3 linked regions of the Endozoicomonas sp. GU-1 genome follow. The protein of the gene in region 2 interacts with the protein of the main gene of each other region in a pairwise test. Links are inferred from orthologs where the notes say so. Each region holds a gene or a part of one and is shown on either strand. Other genes may lie near its edges.

Region 1 (3,185 bases), 3.0 Mb from region 2 along the record:
CTGGTCCAAGCCTCCTCGAATGGCCATGTCAGTATCGTTAAAACTTTACTGTCACACGGAGCCAACCTCCACCAGTCACCAGCAGCCCTGGCCTGGGCATTCAGGAAAGGACAAACCGAAATCACTTACCTTCTGCAAAACCACATACCCGAGTTACAATGCCAACAACCAACGCCTCTGCAACTATGCATACGAACGTGCATCCGCAACCGATTGATCGAAAATCTGAACATCCGCGGGCAACCGGTGCGGCCAGCAATTGAAGCACTGCCACTGCCCGATCAATTGAAGAAGTTTATCTATAACCCACTGCTTCCAACACCTTCCTGAAACACTGAGACAGAAGAGATCAAGGTGGATAACCTCAAACCAGCCGCCCCGGTTTCTGTTCATGCCAGCTTTCAGTTCCTGTATCATCTCCCCCATAGAAATACCACGATGGAACCTGAATGAGCAGCAAACCGGCGGACAATTCTGACGCAGCAAATGATCAAGCAACCACCGAACAGTCCGTCTCCGCCAGGCTTATCGCAGGAAAATTTATCAGAGTCGCCATCCCTTCGCCTCTAAGGCAATTGTTCGACTACTTACCACCAGACACGCATTCTGCCACGGCCATTCGCCCTGGCAGCCGAGTTATCGTGCCTTTTGGCCCACGGCAAATGGTGGGGATTGTGCTCTCCATCGAATCCGCCACTGACATTCCTGCCAATAAGCTGAAACAAGTCATCTCTGTGCTGGATGAAGGGGCTCTTGTACCAGAGGATATTATCCAGCTATGCCAGTGGGCAGCCCGTTATTACCATCACAGCATCGGAGAAACCCTGCATCAGGCTCTGCCGAAAAACCTGCGCCTGGGAAAACCGGCATCCACCGGCAGCATTCCTTTCTGGTACCCCCTGGTTGAACCGGACAGTGAGTTACAAAACCAGCTGAAGCGCTCAAAAAAGCAGCTGGCCGCCCTGACCCTGATTGGTGAAAATCCTGACGGCATCAGCGCCACGGAGCTCCATGAATACGGTTTCAGCAAGAGCACTCTAAAAGAGCTGGTCAAAAAAGGATTAATCCATTCCCGGGATGTTGAGCCTTCCCCACGCCTGTTTACCGAAACCACCAACCCACTGAAGTCTGCTCACCTTCAGCTGAACGAAGAGCAGGCCTTTGCCTGTGAAGCCATTACCGATGGCCTGGGATCCTATCGCACTTATCTTCTGGAAGGCATCACCGGCAGCGGCAAAACCGAAGTGTACCTGCAGGCTATTTCAGCAGCATTGGCCAACGGTAAGCAGACATTAGTGCTGATTCCGGAAATCGGCCTCACGCCTCAGACGGTCAGGCGCTTTCGTGATCGTTTCAAGGTACCGGTTGCCTGCCTGCATTCGGGGCTCAGCGATGGTGAACGATTACAAGGCTGGCTCGAAGCGGCCAGGGGCACGGCTGGCATATTGATTGCCACCCGTTCAGGCATTTTCACCCCAATGCCACACCTTGGGCTTATTATTGTTGATGAGGAACATGACGGCTCTTATAAGCAGCAGGAAAGCCTGCGATATAACGCCAGGGATCTTGCCATATTCCGCGGCAGCCAATGCCACTGCCCGGTCGTCCTTGGATCGGCAACCCCTTCTCTGGAAACGCTACACAATGCGCATCAGGGAAAATACACCCAGCTTCACCTGAAGCAGAGAGCAGGGAATGCGCGTCCACCCGCCATGGAGCTGCTGGATATGCGCCACCAGGTTCTGAAAGACGGCTTATCCACAGAAATGCTGCAAAGAATGGCTGCTCATCTTGGACGAGGCAATCAGGTGATGGTTTTCCTGAACCGTCGTGGCTATGCGCCATCCATGATCTGTCAGGACTGCGGCACCATTATCGACTGCCCGCACTGCGATGCGCACATGACCATTCACCGTTACCCTCCCCATATGCACTGCCATCATTGCGATCTGCAACAGGCCATCCCATGGCAGTGCCCATCGTGCCGGAGCCGAAAGCTTCAACCTGTAGGCCAGGGTACGGAGCGGACAGAGCAGACCCTCAGCCAACACTTCTCCGGTTATCCCGTGCTGAGAATCGACCGGGACACCACTCGCAGAAAACAGGCGTTGAGCGATATGCTGGAGGAAGTGCAGTCCGGCAGACCCTGCATACTGCTGGGCACACAGATGCTGGCGAAAGGTCACCACTTCCCGAATGTGACCCTGGTTGCCATCGTCAATGCCGATGCCGGGCTATTCAGCTCTGACTTCAGAGGACCGGAAAGAACCGGCCAATTGATTATGCAGGTGGCGGGGCGATCAGGACGGGGGAATAAGCCCGGACAGGTTATTATTCAAACCTATAATCCCGAACACCCTGCGCTCCAGCTTCTGTCCATGAACGACTACAGCCGTTTTGCCAGCAGTCTGTTTATGGAAAGAAAAAGCCTGAATCTTCCCCCACAGGGATATTTAACCCTGGTTCGGTCAGAGTCGGTTAACCAGGGGGAAAGTGAAACCCTGCTCTCAGCGTTGAGGCACTATGCTGAGCGGGCAGCCGAAGGCAGCAATGTTCGGTTACTGGGTCCGATTCCAGCCCCCATGGAAAAGCGTCAGGGACGCTACCGCTGGCACCTTCTTATCCAGGGAAAAAGCAGAAATCATTTACACGCGGTGGTGAGTAGCGTTGTCAGCTACCTGGAAAGCCACCGGCTTCCCAGACAACTGAAGTGGACGGTAGATATTGACCCTCAGGAGATGAGCTAGAGCATCCGCGATATGGCCTGAATTTGTCCCCGCTGGAAGTTCTGCATGGCACTTTTTCGGGCAAAGTCGAGATATCTCCGGATTTCACTGTCCTGCAGGGATTTATAAGTGTAGAGAAAGATATCTCGCATTCTTTCCGGCATATCTTTCCGGATATAGGGCTTCTCCTGAGCTTTCAACACCTGGGCAGGTCTCATTGGCTGCTCGGCACCTGCGGGCATGACCTCCCGAAGCATTCGCTGGGCTCCCACTGAAGCACTGGCAGCCAGCTCGGTACTCAGCTCAACAGCATCAAGTGCTTCCATCAACTCTTCTATTAAAATTATCCGGTTATTTCTGGGCAGCTCCGCCGACAGTTTTTCCCGAATATACATCTCCATTTTTGCCTGATTGGCAGGATCACTGGCTTCAGCCTCAAGGCGGAGAATTTTCTTACCC
Region 2 (3,153 bases):
CCCGTGGTCAGTGATATCTGGGGGCTGTCCGGACTCTTTATCGCTAATGCCCTGATGGCGGTGGCAGCGATGCTGGTGATTATCCTGCTGGTGCCAACGCCGGTCATTAAACGGCGGGACTTAAACAGTTCTGTTGATCGTCAGGTGTTGCATCAGGTCTTCACTAACCCGGAGTTGCTGAGGCACATTATTGGCATTTTTACCCTCCATTTTGTGTTGATGGCTTTATTTATTTTTATTCCCGAGCTGTTGAGCAAAGATTTTGACCGCTCTGCTCATGGCGGTATTTATCTGGCCGTCCTGGGCCTGTCATTTTTTATGATGATCCCCCTTATCATTTTCAGTGAGCGTCAGCGACTGCTGAAGCAGTGTTACAGCTTCAGCATTGTCATTCTGTTCGTGGCTTTTGCGCTGTTTTACCAAGGCATGCACAGTGCCACGATGTTGTTGGCGGGCTTATTGATTTTCTTTTTTGGTTTTAATTTTCTGGAAGCCACGCTGCCATCCCTGGTCAGCAAACTCGCGCCAGTGGGAACCCGTGGTACTGTCATGGGAGGCTACTCAACCAGTCAGTTTATGGGGGCTGCCCTGGGCGGCAGCCTTGGGGGCGTTGCCATGGAGTATGGCGGTGTTCCCGCTGTCATAATGCTTTGTACAATTCCCACTGCCCTGTGGTGCTGGTTGTCTGTTACTATGAAGCAACCACCTTATGTGAGTACTATGGTAATGGCCCTGAATCCTGAGCTTGGTGATGTCAGTTCGGTGGGAGAACGGCTAGCTGGTATTGACGGTGTTCAGGAAGTGACTGTGCTTGCCGCTGAGAAAACAGCTTATCTGAAAGTTGATAAGCAGGCACTGAACTGGTCCGAGTTAAGGCAGTTTGGGCAGTGCTAGGAGGCTGACCGAGAATAGCGCCCGTAGCGTGGATGGCAGAAAATTGAGGATAAAAATTTCGTTTTGTGAGGTGAATAGCGGGGCTATTTGCCGAACAAAACGGAATTTTTAGACCAATTTGCTGCCACCGCAGTAGGGCAGTCTATTCTCGGACAGCCTCCTAGTTGCAATATATGTGGTTCAGCTATTAAACCTGCGGGTTGATACAGAATAAAAACGGGTAACCAGATACAGGGCCTTTGTTTTAATAGAGCATTTTTAATATGGAGTGGTCCTGTAAGGTCACTCCATGGTGTCTTCAATGAATGGACTCTGTTCTTGGAGGCTATTTGAGTTTGAGTGAATATGGCGGAGAAGCTAAATGGCTCGAGGCGTTAATAAAGTAATACTGATTGGTAATCTGGGTAACGATCCGGATGTACGTTTTACTCCCAATGGCAGTGCCGTTGCCAACCTGAGTCTGGCAACCAGTGAGTCCTGGAAAGATCGTAATACCGGTCAGCAACAGGAGAAAACGGAGTGGCACCGGGTGGTTATTTTCGGCAAGCTGGCTGAGATCGCTCAACAGTACCTTCGTAAAGGATCAAAAGTCTATATCGAAGGTAAGCTGCAGACACGCAAGTGGCAGGGTCAGGACGGTCAGGATCGGTATACTACCGAGATTGTGGTTGATGGATTCAGCGGCCAGCTGCAGATGCTGGATGGCCGCCAGGAAGGCGCTATGGGTGCTCCGATGGGAGGTGGCTACCAGCAGCAGGCACCGCAACAGCAGCAGTCTTATGCTCCGCAGCAGCCTCAGCAATACGGATCACCATCACAACAACAGCAACAGCATCAACCAGCGCAGTCGCAGCAACCGCAATCGGCTCCCCAGCCACAGCCTGCTGGTGGTTTTGACGATTTTGATGATGATATCCCGTTTTGAGTTAAGAACCTCTCTCCGCGAACGCCGCCGGGCATTAAGCGCTGACCAGCAGGTCAGCGCTGGTGTAATGTTGTGTGATATTCTCAGTGCCCGGCCTGAGCTTGCAGATAGCCAGCACATTGCAATTTATATAGCCAGTGATGGCGAAATAAATCCGGACGTTCTCCGTGATTTTCTCTGGAGTTCTGGCAAACAATGTTATCTGCCAGTGATTGGGAGGAATAACAACCTTCTGTTTATTGAATACCTGCCCAACACTCATCTGGTTTTGAATCGTTTTGGAATCCCTGAGCCTTCCTTGCAGGAGGTAGAACCGATTTCACCGGAAAAGCTGGATGTTGTCCTTGTACCTTTAACCGGTTTTGATGAAGCTGGCAGAAGGCTAGGTATGGGAGGAGGCTTCTATGACAGAACATTTGCTTTTACCCGGACTGCGAAAAAGCCAATACTTATTGGTCTGGCCCATGAGTGTCAGAAAGTTGAATCGATCCCTGTAGAACATTGGGATATAGATATGTCTGGTATTGCAACGGACAGTCGCTATTATCCGGTATAATTTGTTCAGGTAAAAACCACCCTGTTTTACTCAGAGGGTGGTGCTGTTTGGATAATGTCAGAGATTAACATTAATCATTCAGAATACCGGACTAATAGCTTTCGCAAGCTTCCCCGGGAATACGCATAAGAGCTGGCTTACCGTAGGCAGATGTTAGCGCAGTAATCGTTGATACTTTTGAGTCGGTTCCAGAATTTGTCAGACAGAAAGATACATCATCACCCTTTATGATAGAGGCTTGAGCTTTTCCATAACTGTACAATGTGCATGAGCTTTTCTGGACATTGATAGTAGACGTTTGTCGACCATCAGAAACAGTGACGAATAAGTCAATTGGGTTTTCAGTGATGTATGCGCTTCCTGCCGTTGACCACCCGGTCATCTGCTTAACTAATAACAGGTTGGTGATACCTCTGTTTTTTGGCACAAAAAGATTGTCGCCAATATGCTCAAACTGTGAGTCGTTCTGTATTGATCCCTGATTTACCAGAACGCTGTCAATATAATAGCCATCCTCGGTCGTCAGTGTCATCATGCCACAGACATAGTCGTTGGCAACGGGCAGTAATCTTAATAGCTGGCTCAGGAAGACGTTGTGGGCAACACGGTTGGAAAGAACGTTGGTAGCACCGAAGTCATAAACCTTTTGTGGGATGTATGACAATACTTTTGTAAAGGGGCTTTCCGGAGCATAGTTTCCGCCACCTATAAGAATGGTCGCATGAGCAGCCAGTTCAAGGAAAGAGAAAGTACCGCTACTGAGAATGGCTGACAAAGA
Region 3 (3,134 bases), 2.2 Mb from region 2 along the record:
CCACTCGTCTGGATCAACTGACCACGACGGATGAGCAGAATAAAGATCCGAAAACCCGCTTGCAGGAATATCTGCAGGCGCGGCAGCAGTCACTGCCAAAATATCAAGTGACAGATATTCAGGGGGAAGCTCATGACCAGCACTTTTCAGTGATTTGTGAACTGGAATGTCTGGATGAGCCGTCGAAGGGGGAAGGGTCGAGTCGTCGTGGTGCTGAACAGCAGGCGGCTCGCAATGCATTGAAGTTGCTTGGCGTTGATCATTAAGAGCGCAGAAAACAGATGACATCTGATGTAAATCGTGAAGAGCCCGCTGCTCATGAACTCAGCCTTTCCGATCCCGCTTCGGAACACAGCCGCTGTGGCTACGTCGCCATTGTTGGCAGACCCAATGTTGGCAAATCAACCCTGTTGAATCACCTTCTCGGCCAGAAGCTTTCCATTACCTCCCGCCGCCCCCAGACTACCCGCCATCAGGTTCTGGGTATCAAGACGGAGCAGGAGGTTCAGACGGTCTATGTTGATACGCCGGGCATGCACAAGGTGCAGAAAAAGGCGATCAACCGCTATATGAATAAAGCGGCCAGCAGTGCCCTGGCGGGTATTGATGCCATTGTTTTTGTGGTTGACCGCCTGACCTGGAATGAAGAGGATCAGATGGTCCTGGAAAAGGTACAGGGTGCCCGCTGTCCGGTTATTCTTGCGATTAATAAAGTGGACAAGATCACGGATAAGGGGCAATTGATCCCGCACCTTGAGTCTCTGTCGGCAAAAATGGATTTTCATGGGGTGGTGCCCATCTCTGCGCAGCACGGCCATAACCTGAAACAGCTGGATGAAATGATTACCCGGCTGATTCCGGCAGGTGTCCATCATTTTCCTGAAGATCAGCTGACGGACCGCAGTTCCCGTTTTCTTGCCGCTGAGCTGGTGCGGGAGAAGGTCATGCGTCAGCTGGGTGATGAGCTGCCTTATGAAGTGACGGTGGAGATTGAAGAGTTCAAGCATGAGTTGCGGCCGAAAGGTCCACTGTTGACCATCAGCGCCTTGATTCTTGTGGAAAGAGCGGGTCAGAAAGCCATCGTTATTGGTGACCGGGGAGCACGACTGAAAAAAATCGGACAGGAGGCCCGTAAAGATATGGAGCACATGTTCGACTCAAAAGTCATGCTGAACCTTTGGGTTAAGGTCAAGGCAGGCTGGTCTGACGATGAGCGTGCCCTGAAAAGTCTGGGGTATGATCACAACCTGTGATTGGTAATGAATTCCATAAAGCCTGGTTGCTGCATCGGCGCTCTTATAAAGAGCGTTCAGTGATTGCTGAGTTTTTAGTGGCAGGTCATGGCCGTGTGGCCATAGTGGTTCGGGGAGTACGGCAGTCAAAGTCCCGGCTGGCTTCGCTGTTACAGCCTTTTCATCAGGTACTGGTGCGCTGGAAAGGGCGAAGTGAGCTGAAAACACTGGTTGACCTGGAGCTTGACCGCTTTACCTTTCTGACCGGTGAACGGCTTTATTGCGGGTTCTATGCCAATGAGTTGTTGATGCGATCAATGATTCCGGGGCAGCTGGTGGATGGCGTGACGGATTTATACCGGGACCTATTGGCCCATCTTCATCAGAACGTGCCTCTTGAGCCATTGCTCCGTTCCTTTGAACTGGATTTGCTGGAACTGTGCGGCTATGCTCCACCGCTTGACTGGGACGTGTTCAGCGGCGCGCCTTTAAAAGAAGGCATGGTCTACCGCTTTGAACCTGAGCATGGGCTGGTACCGACCCATGGACAAGTCAGCTACCATGAGCGAGCGTTTTGCTACACCACAGAGTTGCTGCAAGCACTTTCGGCCAGAGATTTCACCAATGCTGATTTCTATCCTGGTTTCAAGCGCTTTACCAGGCAGGCCATGAAACCGCTTATCGGAGACAGGCCTATGCAGAGCCGCATGCTGTTTACTAGCAGAAAACCTCAAACGCCACCGGAGAGGCCATTAGTAGAAAATGGCGCACTCTCCAAACCCCGATAACGGTCGCACAATTCACTGCGCCATTTTCTACATTTTCTACAACAGGTGTATTTATGATTCCTCATCAGCGTATTTTGCTGGGTGTCAACATTGATCATATTGCAACCATCCGGCAGGCCAGGGGGATTCGTTATCCTGATCCTGTTCAGGCGGCAATTGAAGCTGAAGAGGCCGGGGCAGATGGCATCACATTGCACCTGCGCGAGGACCGCCGACATATTCAGGACCATGATGTATTCCGGATTCGTGACGTTCTGCAGACCAGAATGAATCTGGAGATGGCAGTGACCGATGAAATGGTTGGCATTGCGGAAAAGCTCAAACCCGAACATGTCTGCCTGGTTCCGGAGAAGCGGGAAGAAGTCACCACTGAAGGCGGACTGGATGTGAAAGGCCTGTTTGACAGTGTGGCTCCCGCCTGTGAGCGCCTGGGAAAACAGGGGATTGAAGTCTCGCTGTTTATTGATCCTGATCTGGATCAGATTGAAGCTGCTGTCAGGGCCGGAGCGCCTGCAATTGAACTGCATACCGGCGCTTACGCTGAAGCTTCGATGGCTGAAGCCATGCAGGATGAGCTTGACCGTCTTAGAAATGCGGTGGTATTTGGTCTGGAACAGGGACTGATCGTCAATGCCGGCCATGGCCTTAATTATCAGAATGTTGAGCCTGTTGCGTTGATCGCCGGTATCAATGAGCTGAATATTGGTCACTCGATCATTGCCCGTGCCCTGTTTACGGGATTGAAACCAGCGGTGCGTGAGATGAAAGCCCTTATGTTGGCAGCTGCACGGACTGCGTTTTAAGTGATTGTTGGCATAGGGACAGATATTGTCCGTATCGATCGGATTGAGCGCTCACTCAGTCGGCTGGGTGAGGCGTTTGCCAGAAGAATTCTCACGGACCATGAGCTGTCACAATGGCAACAACGTTCATCCTCACCGGCCTGGCTGGCCAAGCGCTTTGCGGCGAAAGAGGCTGTTGCCAAAGCGTTTGGTACAGGAATCGGAAAACTGTCATTCCGGCACATCGAGGTAAGAAATAATGCCTCAGGTGCACCTGAGTTGTTTTTATCTGATTATGGTCTTGAATTGCAGCAGCAAAGAGGGGTTAAGCG

What was found.
Region 1: the proteins of ssb (region 2) and O3276_RS22205 interact in binary tests that used the Escherichia coli proteins (3 or more experiments, as listed by UniProt). The link is inferred for Endozoicomonas sp. GU-1 from one-to-one orthologs.
Region 3: the proteins of ssb (region 2) and recO interact in binary tests that used the Escherichia coli proteins (3 or more experiments, as listed by UniProt). The link is inferred for Endozoicomonas sp. GU-1 from one-to-one orthologs.

Annotation. Positions count from the first base shown.
Region 1 is NZ_CP114771.1:5,306,579-5,309,763, reverse strand. Bases 71-3,098 are described here. They hold O3276_RS22205 (primosomal protein N'), read left to right. Parts: upstream 71-449; coding sequence 450-2,747; downstream 2,748-3,098. Other genes in these bases: O3276_RS22200 (DUF2059 domain-containing protein), read right to left, coding at 2,744-3,098; O3276_RS22210 (ankyrin repeat and SOCS box protein), read left to right, coding at 71-330. Also shown: more of O3276_RS22210, read left to right, coding at 1-70; more of O3276_RS22200, read right to left, coding at 3,099-3,185.
Region 2 is NZ_CP114771.1:2,318,991-2,322,143, reverse strand. Bases 42-3,037 are described here. They hold ssb (single-stranded DNA-binding protein), read left to right. Parts: upstream 42-1,255; coding sequence 1,256-1,819; downstream 1,820-3,037. Other genes in these bases: O3276_RS09440 (hypothetical protein), read right to left, coding at 2,467-3,037; O3276_RS09445 (5-formyltetrahydrofolate cyclo-ligase), read left to right, coding at 1,800-2,375; O3276_RS09455 (MFS transporter), read left to right, coding at 42-894. In the rest of the region: more of O3276_RS09455, read left to right, coding at 1-41; more of O3276_RS09440, read right to left, coding at 3,038-3,153. UniProt on the Escherichia coli protein: Plays an important role in DNA replication, recombination and repair. Binds to ssDNA and to an array of partner proteins to recruit them to their sites of action during DNA metabolism. Acts as a sliding platform that migrates on DNA via reptation.
Region 3 is NZ_CP114771.1:151,708-154,841, forward strand. What follows is about bases 158-3,134. They hold recO (DNA repair protein RecO), read left to right. Parts: upstream 158-1,249; coding sequence 1,250-2,020; downstream 2,021-3,134. Other genes in these bases: rnc (ribonuclease III), read left to right, coding at 158-266; era (GTPase Era), read left to right, coding at 282-1,253; pdxJ (pyridoxine 5'-phosphate synthase), read left to right, coding at 2,074-2,823; acpS (holo-ACP synthase), read left to right, coding at 2,824-3,134. In the rest of the region: more of rnc, read left to right, coding at 1-157. UniProt on the Escherichia coli protein: Involved in DNA repair and RecF pathway recombination.